DNA from 3 places in the Chitinophaga sp. SVR4-12A genome. Region 1 is predicted to be linked to each of the others. Evidence: riboswitches for the same ligand, from Rfam matches in the RefSeq annotation. Region 1 holds a riboswitch; each other region holds the start of a gene.
The links. A riboswitch is a leader RNA that binds a small molecule or an ion and turns the genes downstream of it on or off. The one in region 1 is predicted to bind cobalamin.
Positions count from the first base shown of each region.

Region 2: another riboswitch for cobalamin. It lies ahead of ACR9Y8_RS15315 (TonB-dependent receptor plug domain-containing protein); the one in region 1 lies ahead of ACR9Y8_RS25350 (DUF5074 domain-containing protein).
Region 3: another riboswitch for cobalamin. It lies ahead of ACR9Y8_RS09995 (ribonucleoside-diphosphate reductase small subunit); the one in region 1 lies ahead of ACR9Y8_RS25350 (DUF5074 domain-containing protein).

Region 1 covers NZ_JBPGWP010000001.1:6,269,764-6,275,969, reverse strand. Annotated here, with positions in the region: gene ACR9Y8_RS25360 (DNA recombination protein RmuC) at 1-926, shown strand, start outside; gene ACR9Y8_RS25355 (rhomboid family intramembrane serine protease) at 1,247-2,092, opposite strand; cobalamin riboswitch at 2,167-2,382, shown strand; gene ACR9Y8_RS25350 (DUF5074 domain-containing protein) at 2,566-3,684, shown strand; gene ACR9Y8_RS25345 (TonB-dependent receptor) at 3,677-5,689, shown strand; gene ACR9Y8_RS25340 (DUF5074 domain-containing protein) at 5,702-6,206, shown strand, end outside.
Region 2 covers NZ_JBPGWP010000001.1:3,742,181-3,748,386, reverse strand. Annotated here, with positions in the region: gene cobT (nicotinate-nucleotide--dimethylbenzimidazole phosphoribosyltransferase) at 1-189, opposite strand, end outside; gene cobU (bifunctional adenosylcobinamide kinase/adenosylcobinamide-phosphate guanylyltransferase) at 189-692, opposite strand; gene ACR9Y8_RS15320 (DUF6580 family putative transport protein) at 701-1,294, opposite strand; gene ACR9Y8_RS15315 (TonB-dependent receptor plug domain-containing protein) at 1,374-3,326, opposite strand; cobalamin riboswitch at 3,444-3,666, opposite strand; gene ACR9Y8_RS15310 (tetratricopeptide repeat protein) at 4,097-4,747, opposite strand; gene ACR9Y8_RS15305 (FadR/GntR family transcriptional regulator) at 4,933-5,616, shown strand; gene ACR9Y8_RS15300 (MFS transporter) at 5,648-6,206, shown strand, end outside.
Region 3 covers NZ_JBPGWP010000001.1:2,443,589-2,449,794, forward strand. Annotated here, with positions in the region: gene ACR9Y8_RS09975 (hypothetical protein) at 1-369, shown strand, start outside; gene ACR9Y8_RS09980 (NADPH-dependent FMN reductase) at 534-1,094, shown strand; gene ACR9Y8_RS09985 (hypothetical protein) at 1,096-2,208, opposite strand; gene ACR9Y8_RS09990 (ABC transporter ATP-binding protein) at 2,237-2,878, opposite strand; cobalamin riboswitch at 3,055-3,220, shown strand; gene ACR9Y8_RS09995 (ribonucleoside-diphosphate reductase small subunit) at 3,338-4,309, shown strand; gene ACR9Y8_RS10000 (ribonucleoside-diphosphate reductase subunit alpha) at 4,422-6,206, shown strand, end outside.

The DNA of each region.
Region 1 (6,206 bases):
AGCTGGAAGAAATGAGGGCGACAGTAAATGAAAAGCTGCAGAAAACACTGGAAACCCGGTTGGGAGAATCCTTCAAACTGGTCAGCGAGCGCCTGGAAGCCGTACATAAAGGCCTCGGCGATATGCAACAGCTGGCCAGCGGCGTAGGCGACCTGAAACGGGTATTGACCAATGTAAAAACAAGGGGCGTACTCGGCGAATACCAGCTCGAAAACGTGCTGGAACAGCTGCTGACGCCAGACCAGTACGCAAAGAACGTTAAGACCAGGCCCGGCTCCAATGCCTTAGTGGAATTTGCAGTGAAACTGCCCGGTAAGGAAGATAATGACAAGATCGTCTGGCTACCCATCGACGCCAAATTCCCTAAAGAGGATTTTGAGCTGCTGATGGATGCCTATGATAAAGCCCTGCCTGAACTGGTAGAGGAATACCGGAAAAGCTTCATTAAAGGCATTAAAAAGAACGCAACGGATATTTACAGCAAATACATCGACCCACCCAATACCACGGATTTTGCCATCCTTTTCCTGCCTTTTGAGAGCCTTTATGCAGAGGTGCTGCGTACCCCCGGTTTGTTTGAAAGCATCCAAAGGGAATGCCGGGTGATCATCACCGGCCCTACTACCCTCTCTGCCTTACTTAACAGCCTGCAAATGGGCTTCCGCACCCTGGCGATAGAAAAACGCTCCAGTGAGGTTTGGCAGCTGCTGGGCGCCGTTAAGACCGAGTTCGGGAATTTCGGTACCATCCTGGAAAAGACGCAGAAGAAACTGCAGGAGGCCAGTAATGTAATAGACGAAGCAGGCCGCAGGTCCCGTTCTATTGAAAGGAAGCTGCGGGATGTACAGGAACTGCCCGCCGACCAGGCAAATGCATTGCTGGGAGGCCCCGAAGCCGGGGAGTTGCCCGGACAGCAGGAGCAGTAAGCCCCCGACACGGCTCAGACTAAGCGCTCACTAAGTTCCCAGGTTACTGCGGTTTTGGGGGGTATGTGGAGGGTATGTGGAAGATACTCCCTTCGCAATGACGAACACTTACGCAATGACGAACACTTACAGGCAGCCAACCTCAAGGATATCCAATGACGTGAAAGAGGGCTTTGGTGGTTACTTTATTTGTGCCCAGCGAACAATCCGCTTCGGGCGAAGCAGGTGAACTGATCTACTACAAAAAATTCTAGTAACATGCTGAACGCTGAATGCTAAACGCATAACGCAAGAGACGTTCGGCGTTTAGTATTCAGCATTCAGCTCATCGTCTGAGAATACTCTTCCAATATCTCCTTCTCTTTCTTCGTTAAACTGTTCATACCATGCCGGTGGATCTTCTCCAGTATCAAATCTATCTGCCGTTGTTTATTAGCTCTGTCGGCATTATACTTATGATCGATATCTATGTACTGATGATGCTTTTTAAAATAATAGTTATCAATCAGTAAAAAATGTGGCCTCGTAGTAATCATGTAAATAAAGAATATAGCCGGTACCGCGATGGCCAGTATAGGAACATAATTTTCCAGCAACGAAGCAGGATGCATGATCACAGCCACCGTTAGTCCTACCAATGCACCTCCCAAATGCGCTTCATGCCCGATGTTATCCCTTTTTGAACGGATGCTGTAAATGGAGTACAACACATAGCCCAATCCATACAGCCAGCCTGGAATATAAAGAGGAAGGAAAAAGAAGCCCACTCCTATTCCCGGGAAGAGCGCAATGGAAGCAAAGATGATCCCGCACACTGCGCCGGAAGCTCCCACAGAGCTATAGTCCCCGTGACGGCGATGTATAAGCAGTGACAGCAGGTTACCGCCCAACAAACTTCCAAAGTAGATTACGAGGAATTTAGTGCTGCCCAGGTACAATTCCACAGTATCACTGAAAACATACAGCGACATCATATTGAAAATGAGGTGCATCCAGCTTACATGCAGAAAACCGGAAGTGATCAGGCGCTTATACTGCCTGTGCAGCAGGATCTTTTCTACTTCGAAGGCATACCTATCAAAAAAATCATGGTCTTTCAGCCCTCTGTAGGTAAAAACAATGTTAGTGATAATCAGTACGATATTAATAATGCCAATTGGTCCCATCAGGCTAAGGATATTATACTTGGTACAGGTATTACGTAACGCTAATTTAATTGGATTTTACTAATAGTTAATGTACGTTTGCATCCGCAACTGGTTCCCGATGTCAAATCGGGATTAAAAGGGAATCCGGTGTAATACCGGAGCTATCCCCGTAGCTGTGATCCTGCCTTCACCTCATCGTGAAGCGATTTTCCGGATAATACTCCATACCACTGTCCGTCAGCTGACGGATGGGAAGGTTCCCGGGAAAGCAGGAAAGCCAGAAGACCTGCCAGATGTGATCTATCATTCAGCGCTTTCGGGTGAAAGGCCAGGAATGTAAGCCTGCCAGGCATATATTCTTTTTGTTCGTATCGTTTACCCTTGCGCGTATTGCGCCGTTTATCACCGGCGTCGTCAATGTTGTTTTTTTTCCGGGCTGAAAGCCTGGCGGGAAAGCTATGTCCTGTATTGTTCATTCAAAAAACGATATAATGAAAAAGCATCTACTCTCCCCACTGTTTGTAACACTGGCCCTGTTTATTGCCTCCTGTCAGAAGGAGGACGCGGCGCTGCCTGCGCAGCAGCCAAACAATGTGCGCAGGGCACATACCGAGTTAGTGACCGGTAAATATGCAGACGGTTTCTTTATTGCCAATGAAGGCTGGTTTGGCCACGGCAGCGGCGATCTGCATTTTTATTCCAATACAGGCGACAGCCTCGTGCTCAACATTTACCAGAAAGAAAATCCCACGAAAACATTAGGCGGCGCTTCCAACACCCTGCAGTATGCCACCATCTTTAATGGTAAGATGTATATCGTGGTAAAAGCAGGTGGCCCCATGGTGGTGACAGATGCAGGTACACTGGTAGAAAGCGGCCGTATCACTACATTACCCGGTAACGACGGACATGCCTTCATCGGTCTGGATGCCAGCCGCGGCTTGCTAAGCGCAAAAGATGGCGTATATCCCGTCGCACTACCTGCTTTGACAGTAGGTACAAAAGTTGCAGGCGTCAGCGGTTATACCGGCGATATGCTGAAAGCGGGCAGCTATGTATTCGTGTTGTCTGCTACTGATGGTATTGTGGCACTCAACAGCAGCACTTATGCAGTAGTGAAAACATTCGGCGCTGCCAACCTTGCATTTGCAGCCGGTAAAGACGGCGGCGTATATGCTGCCACTGCAGATTCCCTGATCAGGATCGACCCGGCTACACTGGCACGCACGGCTATCAAGCTGCCCTTTACAGTACCCTCTCCCTGGGGCGCATGGCGTCATGCCTGCATTACGGCTTCCACACAGGAGAATGCCATCTACATTGCGCGTAACAACAATTTCGCAGGTGGTACGCAGCTGTATCGTTATGTGATCGGTAACACTGCTTCGCTGGCTACACCGTTCATTACACTGCCTTCCGGACAGTATTTCTACGGCGCAGGCGTGGCATATAACAAGCACAAGAACGAGCTGGTGATCACCACCCTTAATGGCCAGTTCACCGGCGACATTAACCGCGTGCTGATCTACGATGCCACCACCGCTACACTGAAGAAAACACTTACTTATACCGGTTGGTATTTCCCCGCTATGCCTGTATTCCATGAATAGTGCATTACGCAAACGGTATTCCAGTCCTATGCTGATCATGGGCGGCGCTTGCCTGTTTACAGGCAGCGCTGCCCTTTCACAGGTAAAGGATACCTTGCAGGAAGTAAGGGTAGACGCCAAACGGATCCCCACAAGCATCCAGCCCATTAATGCTGCACAAGTACTGACAGGCAAACAGCTGGAACGGCTGAACAGCCTGTCTGTTGCAGATGCCGTACGTTACTTTTCCGGCGTACAGCTGAAAGACTATGGCGGCATCGGCGGACTGAAAACCATCAACGTACGCAGCATGGGCACTAACCATACTGCCGTGTCTTATGATGGATTGACGATCGGTAATGCACAGAACGGCCAGGTAGACCTGGGCAAGTTCTCGCTGGATAATATCGAGACCATTGCCCTTTATAACGGCCAGCAAAACACCATACTGCAGCCTGCGAGGGCCTTTTCGGCAGGCAATGTGCTGGCCCTGCAATCGCGTACGCCGCATTTTACAGAGGGAGAACACTGGCACGGCAAGGCCAGTATCAGGACCGGCTCGTCCGGGTTGGTCAATCCTTCATTGTTATGGCAGCAAAAGATCAGCAACCGTGTATACGGTACTGTTAGTACAGAATGGATCAATGCCAACGGCCGCTACAAATTCCGCTATACCAATGGTGTGTACGACACTACCGCCACCCGGCAGAATGGGAATGTGAACGCCCTCCGCGCAGAGGCAGGTTTGAACGGCTGGCTGGCGGATAGCAGCAGCTGGTCTGTCAAATACTATATCTATCAATCCTCCCGTGGATTGCCCGGCGCGATCGTAGCGAACCATTTTAATTACGGACAGCACCTGGAAGGCAGGGACCAGTTTGTACAGGCTTCTTTCCGTAAAAATATCGGGCCTCGTTACAGCATTGTTGCCAATGCGAAATATACAGACCTGTACAGCCGGTATATTGACCCGGAATATCCCAATGAACAACACCTGCTGGATAATTACTATCACCAGCGTGAAACCTATGTCTCACTGGCTAACCAGTATACTATCAGCTCCTGGTGGGAAAGCTCGCTGGCAGCAGACCTTATTGTGAATACGATGGATGCCAACCTTTACCGCTTCCCCTACCCCAGCCGCTATACCACGCTATTGGCGTTGGCCAGTCGCACACATTTTAAACGGTTGGAACTGCAGGGCAACCTGCTGGCCACCCTTGTGAACGAATCTGTAAAAGCTTACCAGGCTGCAGGCCCGAAAAGAGAATTGACACCTGCATTTTCCGTTGCCTGGCAGGCCTTTCCCCAAAAAGATCTTTGGCTGCGGGCCTTTTACAAGAACATCTTCCGCATGCCTACTTTCAATGACCTATACTACACCTTCATCGGTAATAACAACCTGGCGCCCGAGTATGTAAAACAATACGATGCAGGCTTTACGTGGCGGCAGGTATTACGTGGGCGCTGGCTGTATATCTCCCTGCAGGCAGACGGATATTATAACCGCGTAAAAGATAAGATCGTGGCCGTTCCGTCTGATAATCTCTTCGGCTGGTCTATGATGAACCTGGGCCGTGTAGAGATCAAAGGAACAGATGTGGTGATACGTACCGCATATCAGGCGCTGCCATCTTTGTTGCTGAATATCGGCCTTAACTATACCTGGCAGGAGGCGCAGGATGTAACCGCAGGTAAAGGAGGATATAACTACGGTCAACAGATCCCCTATACACCCTGGCACAGCGGCTCGCTGACAGCGGGTATCGACTGGCGCACATTCACGCTGAACTACAGTTTTATTTATACAGGAGAACGTTACAGCCAGAAGCGGAATATCCCGGTCAATTATGTGCAGCCCTGGTATACCAGCGATCTTTCTGCGGCATGGTCCTGTAAGCTGAGCCGCTATACCACCCGCTTGTCGCTGGAAGTAAACAATCTCTTAAACCAGTATTACGACGTGATATTGAATTTTCCCATGCCCGGCCGCAACTACAGGATCAACTGGAGCATCAGCCGCTAATAAATCAAGGATATGCGATATAACAGGACCGTATATACGCTCATTATACTACTGCTGGCCGCCTGCCGGAAGGATACCGTCCCTCCGCGGATGGATACCGTGCAGATAGCCGGTTACAGCCGCAGCCAGGTAGAACAGCCTGCTGTACAAGGTGTATACCTGCTGAATGAAGGCAATATGAATATGAACAAGGCCTCGCTGGATTACCTGGATTTAACTACAGGCCGTTACAACCGCCGCTTGTTCGAGGCCTATAACCCGGAAATAACAAAAGGCCTGGGAGACGTTGGCAATGATATCAGGATCTACGGCAGCAAAATGTATATCGTGGTGAACAATTCCAATAAAGTAGAAGTAGTGGATGCCGCCACCGTAACCCGCATCAAACAGCTGAATATCCGCCAGTGCCGATATGCAGCATTTGACAAAGGTTACGCTTACATTACTTCTAACGATGGTTATGTATCCGTAATAGATACCGCTACGCTTACAGAAACCGCCAGGATCCCGACGGGCC
Region 2 (6,206 bases), 2.5 Mb from region 1:
AACGCCATGGTCGCCCGCAAATACGGCGATCGTAGGTTTAGTGATAGCCGGTTCCAGTGTTTGTTGGATAAGACCTGCCTGCAGGGCAATATGTTCCAGCCTGCCAAGTGATCCCGGCGGTTTGGTTTTCTGGTCAATTTTTTCCTGCAGCGCTGATGCCAGCCCGCGGGAAAGAGGAGAGATGTTCATTATTTAATTGTTACGGGTATACCCGATACCATTAACACCACTTTTTGTGCGCGCTGGGCGATGTATTGGTTGGCCCAGCCTTGCAGGTCGGTGAACTTACGCCCGGTATCGGTGTCTGCATGTACGCCCATGCCGATCTCATTGGTCACTATAATAATCGTGGCGTTCTTTTTAGTAAGGGCGTTAATTTCCTGTTGTATACTATACAGGGCGGTGTCTACGTCCTGATGATGTTGCATAAAGAAGTTGGTCAGCCAGAGGGTAACACAGTCGATAACGGCTACCCGTCCTTCCAGCGGTAAGAGGCTAACATATAATTGCTCTTCGATATTGGTCCATTCAGGGCCCCGGTCTTGCTGGTGCCGCTTTACACGCGCTCCGAAATCATCATCCCATATTTTGGCGGTGGCTACATATACGGGGTCTTCTGCCAGTGACAGCGCCAGTTGTTGTGCATAACTGCTTTTTCCCGAACGGGCGCCTCCTGTAATCAATTGGATCATAGTTCGACTTATTTTGCCAGGGCGGCAAACCTGCGTTGCATCAGTTCAAATCCTCCGAAGAAGATAGCGCCGTAAACAACGTTGCCAATGAACATGAATTTCATATAGGGAACGGCCATGGCATAGCATCTGAGCAGGCCTTCGCCGTCTTTCGTATATAATTTACCGGTGGTAGGGTCTGTACAGCCGCCGAGCCACACGCCGAAATCAGCGATCAGCCAGTGTGCTACCGCTGCTGCAGCTGCCGCTATGACGATATTGCCGATGTTCACTTTTTTGATGATCAGCTGTCCGGCCAACACCATAGCTGCAAAGCCGAGGTAAGTCCAGGCCCAGCCCTGGTAAAGCAATCCGCCGTTAGCAAAATCCGGGTAGAAAAGCTGCTGCACTACTACATCGCTGATGAAAAGCGTGAGCAGCGGAAACAGGTAGGATTTCCAGTTGTTGTTAAAATAAGCGCCGCCAAATAAGGCCATAGCGCCAATAGGGCTGATGTTGGAATAGGGGGTAACATGACCTTCTCCTAGTATCCTCAATATACCTGCGGCTGCAATGAACAGCAGCAGCACACTTAAACGCGGATTAAGATTCCTGAGAGACATGATTGATGATTTAATACGCTTAACGTTAAATGCTGAACGCTTAATGCGTATGCCTTAGGCGTTCAGCATTTAGCGTAATTTATAAATTAATTGCCATTCCGGCCGTAAAATTAAACTTCCTGGCGGTATATCCTCTCACATCAAAGTATTGTTGATCGGTAATATTGCGGAAATCACCGAATACTTTGAAAAACTGTCCCAGTTTATATTCCGCGTATGCGCCCAGGGTATAGTAGTCGCCCAGCGGCAGGTCGCCTTTCCCGAATACGCTTTCCCATCTTTTGCTGATGTATTTGTATTGCGCGCTTACGTACAGGCCTGGCGTTACCTGGTAACCCAGTTCTGCATTCAGGGCATGTTTGGGCCTGCGGTAGAGGTTGTAGTAGCTGGTGTCCTGCTGGGTGAGCTTACCGGTTACATAGGTGTAATTGACGCTCAGGTTCAGGCCGCCAACGATCTGCCAGCTCGCTTCCAGCTCTCCGCCGTAAGCTTTTTGTTTGTCGGCATTCCGGTAGTAGCTGCGGTAAGTAACCGGTTCTGTGTAGAAAATGATCAGGTCGCGGGTTTCGCGCTGGAAACCTACAACGCGCAGGTTCACTTTGTCCTGGAACAGCGCGCCCTGGTAGCCGCCTTCGTAGTTGATGGAAGATTCCGGCTGCAGGTCTTTATTACCGTACTCAGAATATAACTGGTACAGCGTAGGCACTTTATAGGCAGATGAGATGTTGATGAATACCTTATGCCTGTTGTTGATCAGGTAAGAAGGGTTGAAAGAGATGGTCTGGTTATTACCATAGATGTTATGGTAATTGAAACGGCCACCCAGTTCCAGGTTGAAACCGCCCAGGTTATGCAGCAGCAGTGACGCATAGTGGCTGAACTGGCGCGCATGGGCACTGTCGGGTGATAGTTTGCTGGGAGGATAGGCCATGAACTCATCAACGAACTGCGTACTTTGATCCGTGTTAGACGTACGGAATTCAGCGCCCGCTAATAGTTGCAGCTCTTTGGTTATATCCCAGTTTACGTAGGTTTCTGCCTGGTGTGTATTGGATTCAAAATTGCCTTCGTAGTACTTGCTCGGGAAATCTGATTTAGCGATATAGCCGGAATCATTCTGCAGGTGGCGCTTATTGCGTTGATAACTGTACAATATGGTCCAGCTGCCTTTATTGAAATCGTAACGGCTGCTGATGGTGTTCAGCAGGTATTTATTCTGCATGTTATAGTCCTGGTCGTCGGTAAAGGCTGCTTCATCCAGGCCGCCTTTATAATCGCTCCAGTTCACCATGTACTGCAATTTCCACCGATTGGTGGCCTGGAAGCCTATTTTACCGAATACACTGTGGCGTTTAAAGCCGTCTTTGTCAAAATTGCCGGTATTCAGGCTGTCGTAAGCAGAGGAAAACCCATCGGTTTTCAGGTACTGGTATCCGCCCAGGTAGGAGAATTTACCAACGCTGCCGTTCACGCCTGCGCCGCCCTGCCGGGTTTTATAAGTGCCCCAGGCGCCATTTGCGCTGATGCCTACTTTGCTGTCGCCCGGTTTTTTGGTGATGATATTGATCACACCCGCAACGGCATCAGAACCATAGAGGGTAGACTGGCTGCCGCGGAGGATCTCGATACGGTCTATCTGCGTAACCGGTATAAAGTTGAGATCAAAGGCATTGGAGATCTGCGATGCATCGCTTACCGGGATGCCGTCTATCAGTATCAGGGTGTTTCCCGTGCTGGCCCCGCGCATATACAGGTCCTGGTTGGTGCCGGGGGCATTTTCGGCTCCGTTCACTACCAGGCCTGCCTGGCTGTTAAGGATGGAGCTGAGGGATTTTCCACTGTTCTTTTGCAGGTAATCAGATGAGATCACGGTCACTACTTTGCCGCTCTCGCCTGCTCTCTTTGCAAATTTGGTAGCCGTTACTACCACTTCGTTTAAATGGTTGGCGTGGGATGAGTCCTGGGCATTGGCATGTGTGTAAACCATCAGCATGACAACAGCCGGGATAAAGGAGTAAAGTTTCCTGCGCATAAAACTGTTTAAGCTTTAAAAAAATAACTGGTATGCGCTGCCGGAGATGTTAAAAAGAAAGAATACAGGCACCCTTGCAGGTGCATACATCCTTAGCCTTTCACCCGAAAGCGTTTAATGATGTTGAAACACCTGGCAGGTCTTCTGACTTTCCTGCTTTTCCGGGAAACCTTCCCATCCGCCAGCTGGCGGACAGTGGTATGGAGTATTCCGGAAAATCACAGCCCGGTTTTAGCCGGGAGGCAGGATTACAGCTACGGGGATAGTTCCGGATTTACACCGGATTCCCATTTTAATCCCGATTATTTCATCATCGGGAACCAAATGCGGGAGCAAACCTAAAGCAAAATGAGGAATTCTCAAACCTGATATTATTTTAGCAAAATGCCCGGGGAGTAAGGATAGAGCAAGGATACAGCAAGGATACAGCAAGGATAGTGCAAGGATAAGGCGGGTAAAATACTACCACAATAATGGCTGGCGCCTGCATCTAAACAGGTGTAGCGTTCGTCATTTATTGCATGTTGCAGCCTGTTTGCTGCATTCGGGTAGCATCTGGGTGACGGTTTCATCTGGTACCGTTCCAATCCAGTCTCATAGATGTCCCATTCCTCTAAAAGGCATGTGACGACTATGTGAGAGGTATGGGACATTAACGGGACAAATAGTAACCCGGGTGCTATCCGGATGCAACCGGAGGGCTGCAAGGGGCATAAAAAAGGGTGTATCGCAACCGATACACCCCTTCCAGTTATAAATAACTATTAGCATCAACCCGGCATACGGGAGATATACTTGTCCATTTCTTTGATCTGGCTTACGATCTGTGCGGTAGTAGGTTTCTGTGCCTTCGCGCGGCGGAACAGATCTTTAGCAGATTTAAAGTCGCGGCGGCTCATGGCAATGGAAGCCAGGGTGAGCAGCGCAGCGGCTGTATTCTCCTTATCGGGGAGGCCCAGTCTTACTGCCTTTTTCAGGTTCTGATCAGCAGTTTTCAGGTCATTTTTCTGGTAGGCGATGGTGCCCAGCTGGAAATACTGCATACCCTCGTACTCTTTCATGGGGCTGCCGCTTTTGATGCTCTGGCGAACGGCAGCTTCTGCCTTATCCAGGTCCTGGTTGTGCATGGCCAGGTTGCTCTGCATGAAATAGTATACGGAGCGGATGGGTTTATACAGCAGCTTGGGGAATTTCACTTTATTCATCAGGCCCATTGCCTTTTCCACATCCCCTGCCTCTACAGCTTCCTGTACCAGGCGCATGGGGCCGAACATAAAATGGGTTACCAGGCAGATAAGGGCCAGCAGCAGGGGAATAGTAGCTTCCCACCAACCTACGGTAGCGCCCAGCGCTATACCGCCTATCAACAGCAGGATACCGATCGGCAGCCTGTATAGAATAAAAAAGTTAAATGCTTTCATCCGATAATCTTCAATGAGGCTGCAAAGGTAGGGAAATTAGTCCATGGTCCATAGTCTGTGGTCCATGGATTGGCCGTTTATGATAAGTTAGCTGCCCATAAACGGGATACGCCATGGAGGATGGACCATCGGCCATGGACTTTTAACTTTCAACTATTCTCCCTACCTTTGAAACATCAGATGATATGATGAGTCAATTACCTCCCATAAAAAGATTAAGCCTGGCCGACGAAGTTGCCCAGCGCTTACAGCAACAGATCTCCCTGGGCCAGTATAAACCCGGGGATAGGCTGCCACCGGAGCCTGCCCTTATGCAGGAGTTCGGCGTAGGCCGCTCCACCATCCGCGAAGCGGTACGCATCCTGGCTAATGCCGGGGTACTACGCGTACAACAGGGACTGGGCACTTTTGTTGAGGCGGTATCAGACCACGCAGAGCCCTGGTCGCAACGCCTGAAACGCGCCGAGTTCGAGGACCTGAACGAAGTGCGCCAGCTGCTGGAACTGAAGATCGCCCAAAAAGCCGCCCTGCACCGTACGGAAAAGGACATAGAACAGATGCAGGACTTCCTGAAAAAGCGGAAAGAAGCTGCCCTGGCCAATAACGTAGAGGAGTGTATACAGGCGGATATAGATTTTCACCGCAGCATTGCTGCCGCAGCCCGCAACAGCATCCTGGCAGACTTGTACAGTACCGTGGCGGAGCATCTGAAAAAGCATTTCGTTTCAATATTTACCTCTACCAGATCATTTACCGAAACGCAGCAGCTGCATCAGCATTTGCTTAAAAGCATCATCGATCAAAACCCGGAGAAAGCCTGGCAATGGGCTTCCCGCATTACAGACCACATGGTGGAAAAAGAGCAGTAATAACCTATAAAGATCAACAGCATAAATTATTATGGAAACGGGAACAAAAGACACAGCAACAGCGGCCATACCAGCCGCGGCCAGAGACGCAGCAGAGAAAACGGTTTTCTCCATACTGCTGGCCCTCAGTTTTTCACACTTGCTGAACGACACTATTCAATCCCTGATACCGGCCATTTACCCGGTAGTAAAGGATTCACTGCATATCAGCTTTACACAGATCGGGCTGATCACGCTTACCTTCCAGATGACGGCATCTATCTTACAACCCCTGGTGGGACTTTTCACCGACCGTCGTCCACAACCCTATTCACTGGCCATCGGGATGGGCTTTACATTGACGGGTCTCATCTGCCTGTCGCTCGCGCATAGCTTTTATATTGTACTGATAGCTGTGGCGCTGGTGGGCATGGGCTCTGCCGTGTTCCATCCGGAAGCATCGCGTTTGGCCTATATGGCTTCCGGCGGACGGCATGGTATGGCACAATCCCTCTTCCAGCTGGGCGGCAATGCAGGCAGCTCATTGGGGCCTTTGCTGGCGGCAATGATTATCGTACCATTCGGACAGTTCAACGTGATCTGGTTTTCGC
Region 3 (6,206 bases), 3.8 Mb from region 1:
CTGCGGGCGGATATTCAGTGCTTTGCGCGCATCCTCCACCTGATAGCGCATTATGAGCTGGAAAATTACAGCCTGGTAGAATACCTGATCAAATCTGTGTATCACTTCATTGCAAAAAATAAAGACCTTGGGCAGATGATGGAAGAGATCCTGAAATTCCTGCGTAAGAATATCTATGCCCATCCCAAGGCCCTGCGCAATGCCTTTGCCGAGCTGAAAGAAAAGCTGGTGCTGATCTCACGGAACCCTTATGAGCGCCGTTCTTTCCTGTACCTGGATATTATCAGCTGGCTGGAAAGCAAAATTGAGGGCGTGCCTGTGCAAGACGTAATCAAGCGGAAATTCCTGAAGAAGGAACCACGTATTTAAATTCAAATAACAAAATCCAAATTTCAAACAAGACAGTAAACTTTTATCCTAAGATAAGAAGCCGGTTATAAAGTGCCTCCTTTGGGGATTTGGAATTTGGAATTTGAAACTTGGCATTTGGATTGCTGATTGTATCTTTACGGCATTGAAAAACCGTATTAATCATGTCTGAAAAACAGTTCCGTTTTATTGCCTTTTCCGGCAGTCTCCGGAAGGGCTCCTACAATACCATGGCCCTTAAGGCAACACAAAAACTCGCTCCTTCTCATATCACCATTGAGCATGAAGATATCAGCGATATTCCCTTCTACAACGCAGATCTGTTTGCCGAAAAATTTCCCGATAATGTAGAACGGCTGGTACGAAAGATCAAAGATGCAGATGGTGTACTGATCGTTTCACCGGAGTATAACTACTCCATTCCCGGCGTGTTGAAAAATGCAATCGATATGTTGTCACGGCATCCGGAAAAACCATTCGACAACAAAGCGGTGGCTATTATGGGCGCCAGCATCAGTGCGCAGGGCACTTCGCGTATGCAGTATCATTTAAGGCAGGTAATGGTGTACCTCAACGCCTATGCAGTGAACAGGCCTGAAGTGATGATCGCTGCTGCTCAAAATAAGTTTGACGCCGAGGGCAACCTGACAGATGACACCGCGAAAAAACTGATCCCGCAACTATTAACTGCATTGAGTGAGCTAAGTGAAAAGCTGAAAGTGTAAATTATTGTACCTGTTCATACTGTGGTTCGTAACGATAATAGCGGACGGTAAAGAGCGTGAAGGCAATGCATTGCAGCAACAGGATCGCCCAGCCGTACAAATATCCCAATGTCATGAACAGCAGCACACAGAAGAGCACAAATACCCAACGCAGGTATTTATCCTGGTCCAGCCGCGGGAAGTATAGCAGACAACGGAACATCAACAACACCGACACGCCGAAGATCATCAACATGATCCAATGCCAGTTGTTATACGGTAATGTATGTATGATGAGCAATCCAAGTTCAGGCAGCAATAAAACGCCATAAGTGATTGCCAGCGCAGTGTATCTTTTCCAGAGCGGAATGGGTAAGGCACGTGTAAAGGGCAGGAACTGATCTTCAAAATGACGGTGATCAAATACGACAATGGTATGCAGCAAAGCGGCGATGAGTGTTCCTGTTAATACAGCTCTCACATCATAATCACTTCCTTTCATCAATGCGAATGTAGCCAGCAGCACTACACAGGAAAACACCTTTAATACCAGTAAAGAACGAGTGCGGTTGGTGGCTAGCTCATAGACGTAGAATAAGGGCAATGGTTTGCGGAAGTTGCGATTCATCCATTGCTGCCATCTATGATAGAAGAAAACGGCGCCGGGATGTTTGACGAGGTAAGTGTAGATCCATACCGGGCCGTAGCACATGACTAAGTTGAATACTACAAGGATGATGGCTGCAGCATAATATTGTTTCGTCGATGCTATGATGATAGCCAGGCTGCAATATACCAGTACGGGTGCATACATTCCAAAATGTACGCCCAGCCATATACGCCGTTGCCTGGCGCCGGCAATGCCGCCGATGGTTTGATACAGGAAAGCAAATTCTTTGTTGTTCAAAGTAGCCAGGACATACCAGATACATTTCAAATTGTATAATAGCCAAAGGCTCAATCCCAATAATAAGCCGCCTGTGTTACTCACAATACCCAGCAATAACCCGTAATGATAAGATATTAACTGTCCGCCCTGTACAACGCCAAACAACAAATAGAACAGCAGGAAAAAGAAACCTGTGTTCTGTGCGTAAAAGCGGGTAGTAAATATGCGGTTCAGCACTTTGGTCATATACGTTTACTTTTTTTAAAATGTGAATTCAGTGTGGATAAACAGGGATTATTTTTTTGTTATCTATCACCAATGTACCCGTCACTGGCAGGGCATTATCTGCGATCGGTTGGTGGGAAGTAATAAAAAAACTAACGCCGTGTGCTGTGTGAAAACGGCGGATCCACTCATACAGCACGGGAATGGCGCCATGATCCAGCGTAATCAGCGGCTCGTCCAGCAATATCAGGGATGGCGCCCCGGTAAAGGCCAACAGCAGCGATAATTTTTTGAGCATACCGCTGGAATAGCTGCTGACAGGATTATCCAGGAAAGCGGGAATGCCCATTTCAGGCGCCATCTGCATTACATCTTCATGCGCCTCGCCTTTGGCCGATGTGTGCAGGCGCAGCAAGTCGCTGCCCGTGAGAAAGGCCGGGTACAAAGGTTCTGCCTCTGCATAGCTGACCAGCTGCCGATAACGTATGGGATTTTTTTTACTACTAATAGTATCGTTCACCAGTACATCTCCTTCAAAAGGGATCAGGCCGGCGATCGTCTTTAAACAAGTAGTTTTCCCCACGCCGTTCCCGCCCTGTATCCAGTATATTCCAGGTGATAAGTTGAGCGCTGGGATATTGAGGATCAGCGTTTCATAATATTTTTTCTGTATTTGAACCAGCTTGAGCATATGTAAATATGAGAAAATAAATTCTAATGTGTATCGATACTGGCGGGCTTTTCACCTACTTTTTCACGGCCCTGTTCCCATTATTCCTGCATTTGGAAAATGTTCACCTTCTTTTTCCACACGTGTTAAAAACTTTAAAGAATATCCGTTTCATTCGTACTTACATTTGCGTCAGTTCTTGACTTCGTTGCATTGGTTTCTCCCGGCACTTTCCGGGAAGAATTAATAGGGAATCGTGTTAGAATCACGAGCAGACGCGCTACTGTGATTCCTGATCCCCGTGCGCAAAAAACGGTAAAGATATCAGGGAAGCCAGATACCTGCCAGCGCAACGTTTTGTCAAAGCCTTCGCGTATAAGGTATTGGCGAGAGTGAGCCTTCCTCACCTGATGGATAGGTGTCTTCGTCACCCCCCTTAACGACACAAGAGTATAGCGTTTAACAAAAAAATATTGGCGTATGAACCTTGAAAATGAGATCTTGTTGAAAGAGAACAAAGACCGCTTTGTACTGCTGCCTATTAACTATCCGAAAGTATGGGAAATATATAAACGGCACGAAGCGAGCTTTTGGACAGCAGAAGAAATAGACCTGAGCGGAGACCTGAAAGATTGGGCCAGTCTTAACGATGGCGAACGCCACTTTATTACGCATGTGCTGGCATTTTTTGCTGCCAGCGACGGCATCGTGAATGAGAATCTCGCTGTAAACTTTATGAGCGAAGTACAGATACCGGAAGCCCGTTGCTTCTATGGGTTCCAGATCATGATGGAAAATATCCACTCTGAAACTTACGCATTGTTAATAGATACCTATGTGAAAGATCCGGTAGAAAAAGACCGTTTGTTTCACGCCATTGATACGGTGCCTGCTGTAAAGAAGAAAGCAGAATGGGCGTTGCGCTGGATCAATAACGGCAACTTTGCAGAACGCCTGGTGGCCTTTGCAGCCGTAGAAGGTATCTTCTTCAGCGGCAGCTTCTGCTCTATCTTCTGGCTGAAGAAGAGAGGACTGATGCCCGGCCTTACTTTCTCCAATGAACTCATCAGCCGCGATGAAGGATTGCACTGCGAGTTTGCCTGCCTGCTGTATGGCATGCTGCAAAATAAACTGAGCCAGGAAGAAGTGCACAAGATCATTGGCGATGCCGTTGCTATCGAAAAAGAATTTATTACTGATGCGTTGCCGGTAGCCCTCATAGGTATGAACAGCGCGCTGATGGCACAATATATCGAGTTTGTAGCAGACCGCTGGTTAACCGAATTAGGGTACGCCAAAATATTTAATGCTGCTAATCCGTTTGATTTCATGGAAATGATCTCACTGCAGGGCAAGACTAACTTCTTTGAAAAACGTGTAGGTGATTATCAGAAAGCTGGAGTAATGTCTGGAAAGGATACACAAACATTTAGCCTGGACGAGGACTTTTAATATAAGCTCTTAGCTTTTAGCCGCTAGCTTCCAGCTACAGAAAACGGCTAACAGCTAAAAGCTAAGAGCCAATAGCTGATTTTTTTTACTAACCGCTTAAATTCAATACACCATGTTTGTAATAAAAAGGGACGGACGCAAGGAGTCCGTAAAGTTTGATAAGATCACCGCACGTATTGAAAAGCTTTGTTATGGCCTGAATGCAGAATATGTAGATTCGATAGATGTTGCCAAAAAGGTAATACAAGGTTTATATGATGGTGTTACTACCACTGAACTGGATAACCTGGCAGCAGAGACAGCGGCCTCACTCACTACCAAGCACCCGGATTACGCACTGCTGGCATCGCGCATAGCTGTGAGCAACCTGCATAAGAATACAGAGAAATCATTCTCCAAAACAATGAAGAAACTGTATGAGTATATTGATCCGAAAGTAGGTAAACCGGCTCCGCTGTTATCTGACGACGTGTGGGAGATCATCCGCAAAAATGCAGAGACCCTGGATTCCAATATTATCTATGACCGCGATTTCGCTTTCGACTATTTTGGCTTTAAAACACTGGAGCGCTCTTACCTGCTGAAAGTGGATGGCAAAATAGCTGAACGCCCTCAACATATGTTCATGCGTGTGGCTGTAGGTATCCACAAAGAAGATATCGAATCCGCTATCAAAACGTATAACCTCATGAGTGAGCGCTGGTTCACACACGCCACTCCTACCCTGTTCAACGCAGGAACACCGAAACCGCAGATGTCGTCCTGCTTCCTGCTGACCATGAAAGGCGACAGCATCGACGGTATTTACGATACGCTGAAACAAACCGCGAAAATTTCCCAGAGCGCAGGCGGTATTGGTCTGAGCATCCATAACATCCGCGCTACCGGTTCTTATATCAGTGGCACCAATGGTACCTCTAACGGTATCATCCCGATGCTGCGCGTGTTTAACGACACTGCCCGTTATGTAGACCAGGGTGGCGGTAAGCGTAAAGGCGCTTTCGCTATCTACCTGGAGCCCTGGCACGCTGATGTGTTCGAGTTCCTGGATCTACGTAAGAACCACGGTAAAGAAGAGATGCGCGCACGCGACCTGTTCTATGCACTGTGGGTATCTGACCTGTTCATGAAACGCGTAGAATCTAATGGCGATTGGAGCCTGTTCTGTCCGCACGAAGCACCCGGACTGGCAGACACCTGGGGAGATGAGTTTGAAAAGCTGTATGAAAAATACGAGAAAGAAGGCCGTCAGCGTAAAACCGTGAAAGCACAGGACCTGTGGTTCGCTATCCTGGATGCGCAGATTGAAACCGGTACTCCTTACCTGCTGTATAAAGATTCTGCCAACCGCAAATCCAACCAGCAGAACCTGGGCACTATCAAGAGCTCCAACCTTTGCACAGAGATCATTGAATATACCGATGCAAACGAAGTAGCCGTATGTAACCTGGCGTCGCTGGCACTGCCCCGCTTTGTTATAGACGGAGAATTTGATCATCAGAAATTGTTCGAGGTAAGCTACCAGGCTGCCGTGAACCTGAACAAGATCATCGATAACAACTACTATCCCGTAGAAGAAGCACGCCGCAGCAACCTGCGCCACCGTCCTATCGGGCTGGGTGTGCAGGGCCTGGCAGACGCCTTCATCCTGATGCGGTATCCTTTCGAGAGCGATGCTGCTAAAAAGCTGAACTCCGAGATCTTTGAAACCATCTACTTTGCTGCTTTAACTGCATCAAACGACCTGGCGAAAAAAGACGGTCCGTATGAGACCTTTGCCGGTTCTCCTGCTTCAAAAGGTATCCTGCAGTACGATATGTGGGATGTAATACCTTCTTCCCGCTGGGATTGGGCTTCCCTGAAAGCAGCCATCAAGAAGCATGGTATCCGCAACTCC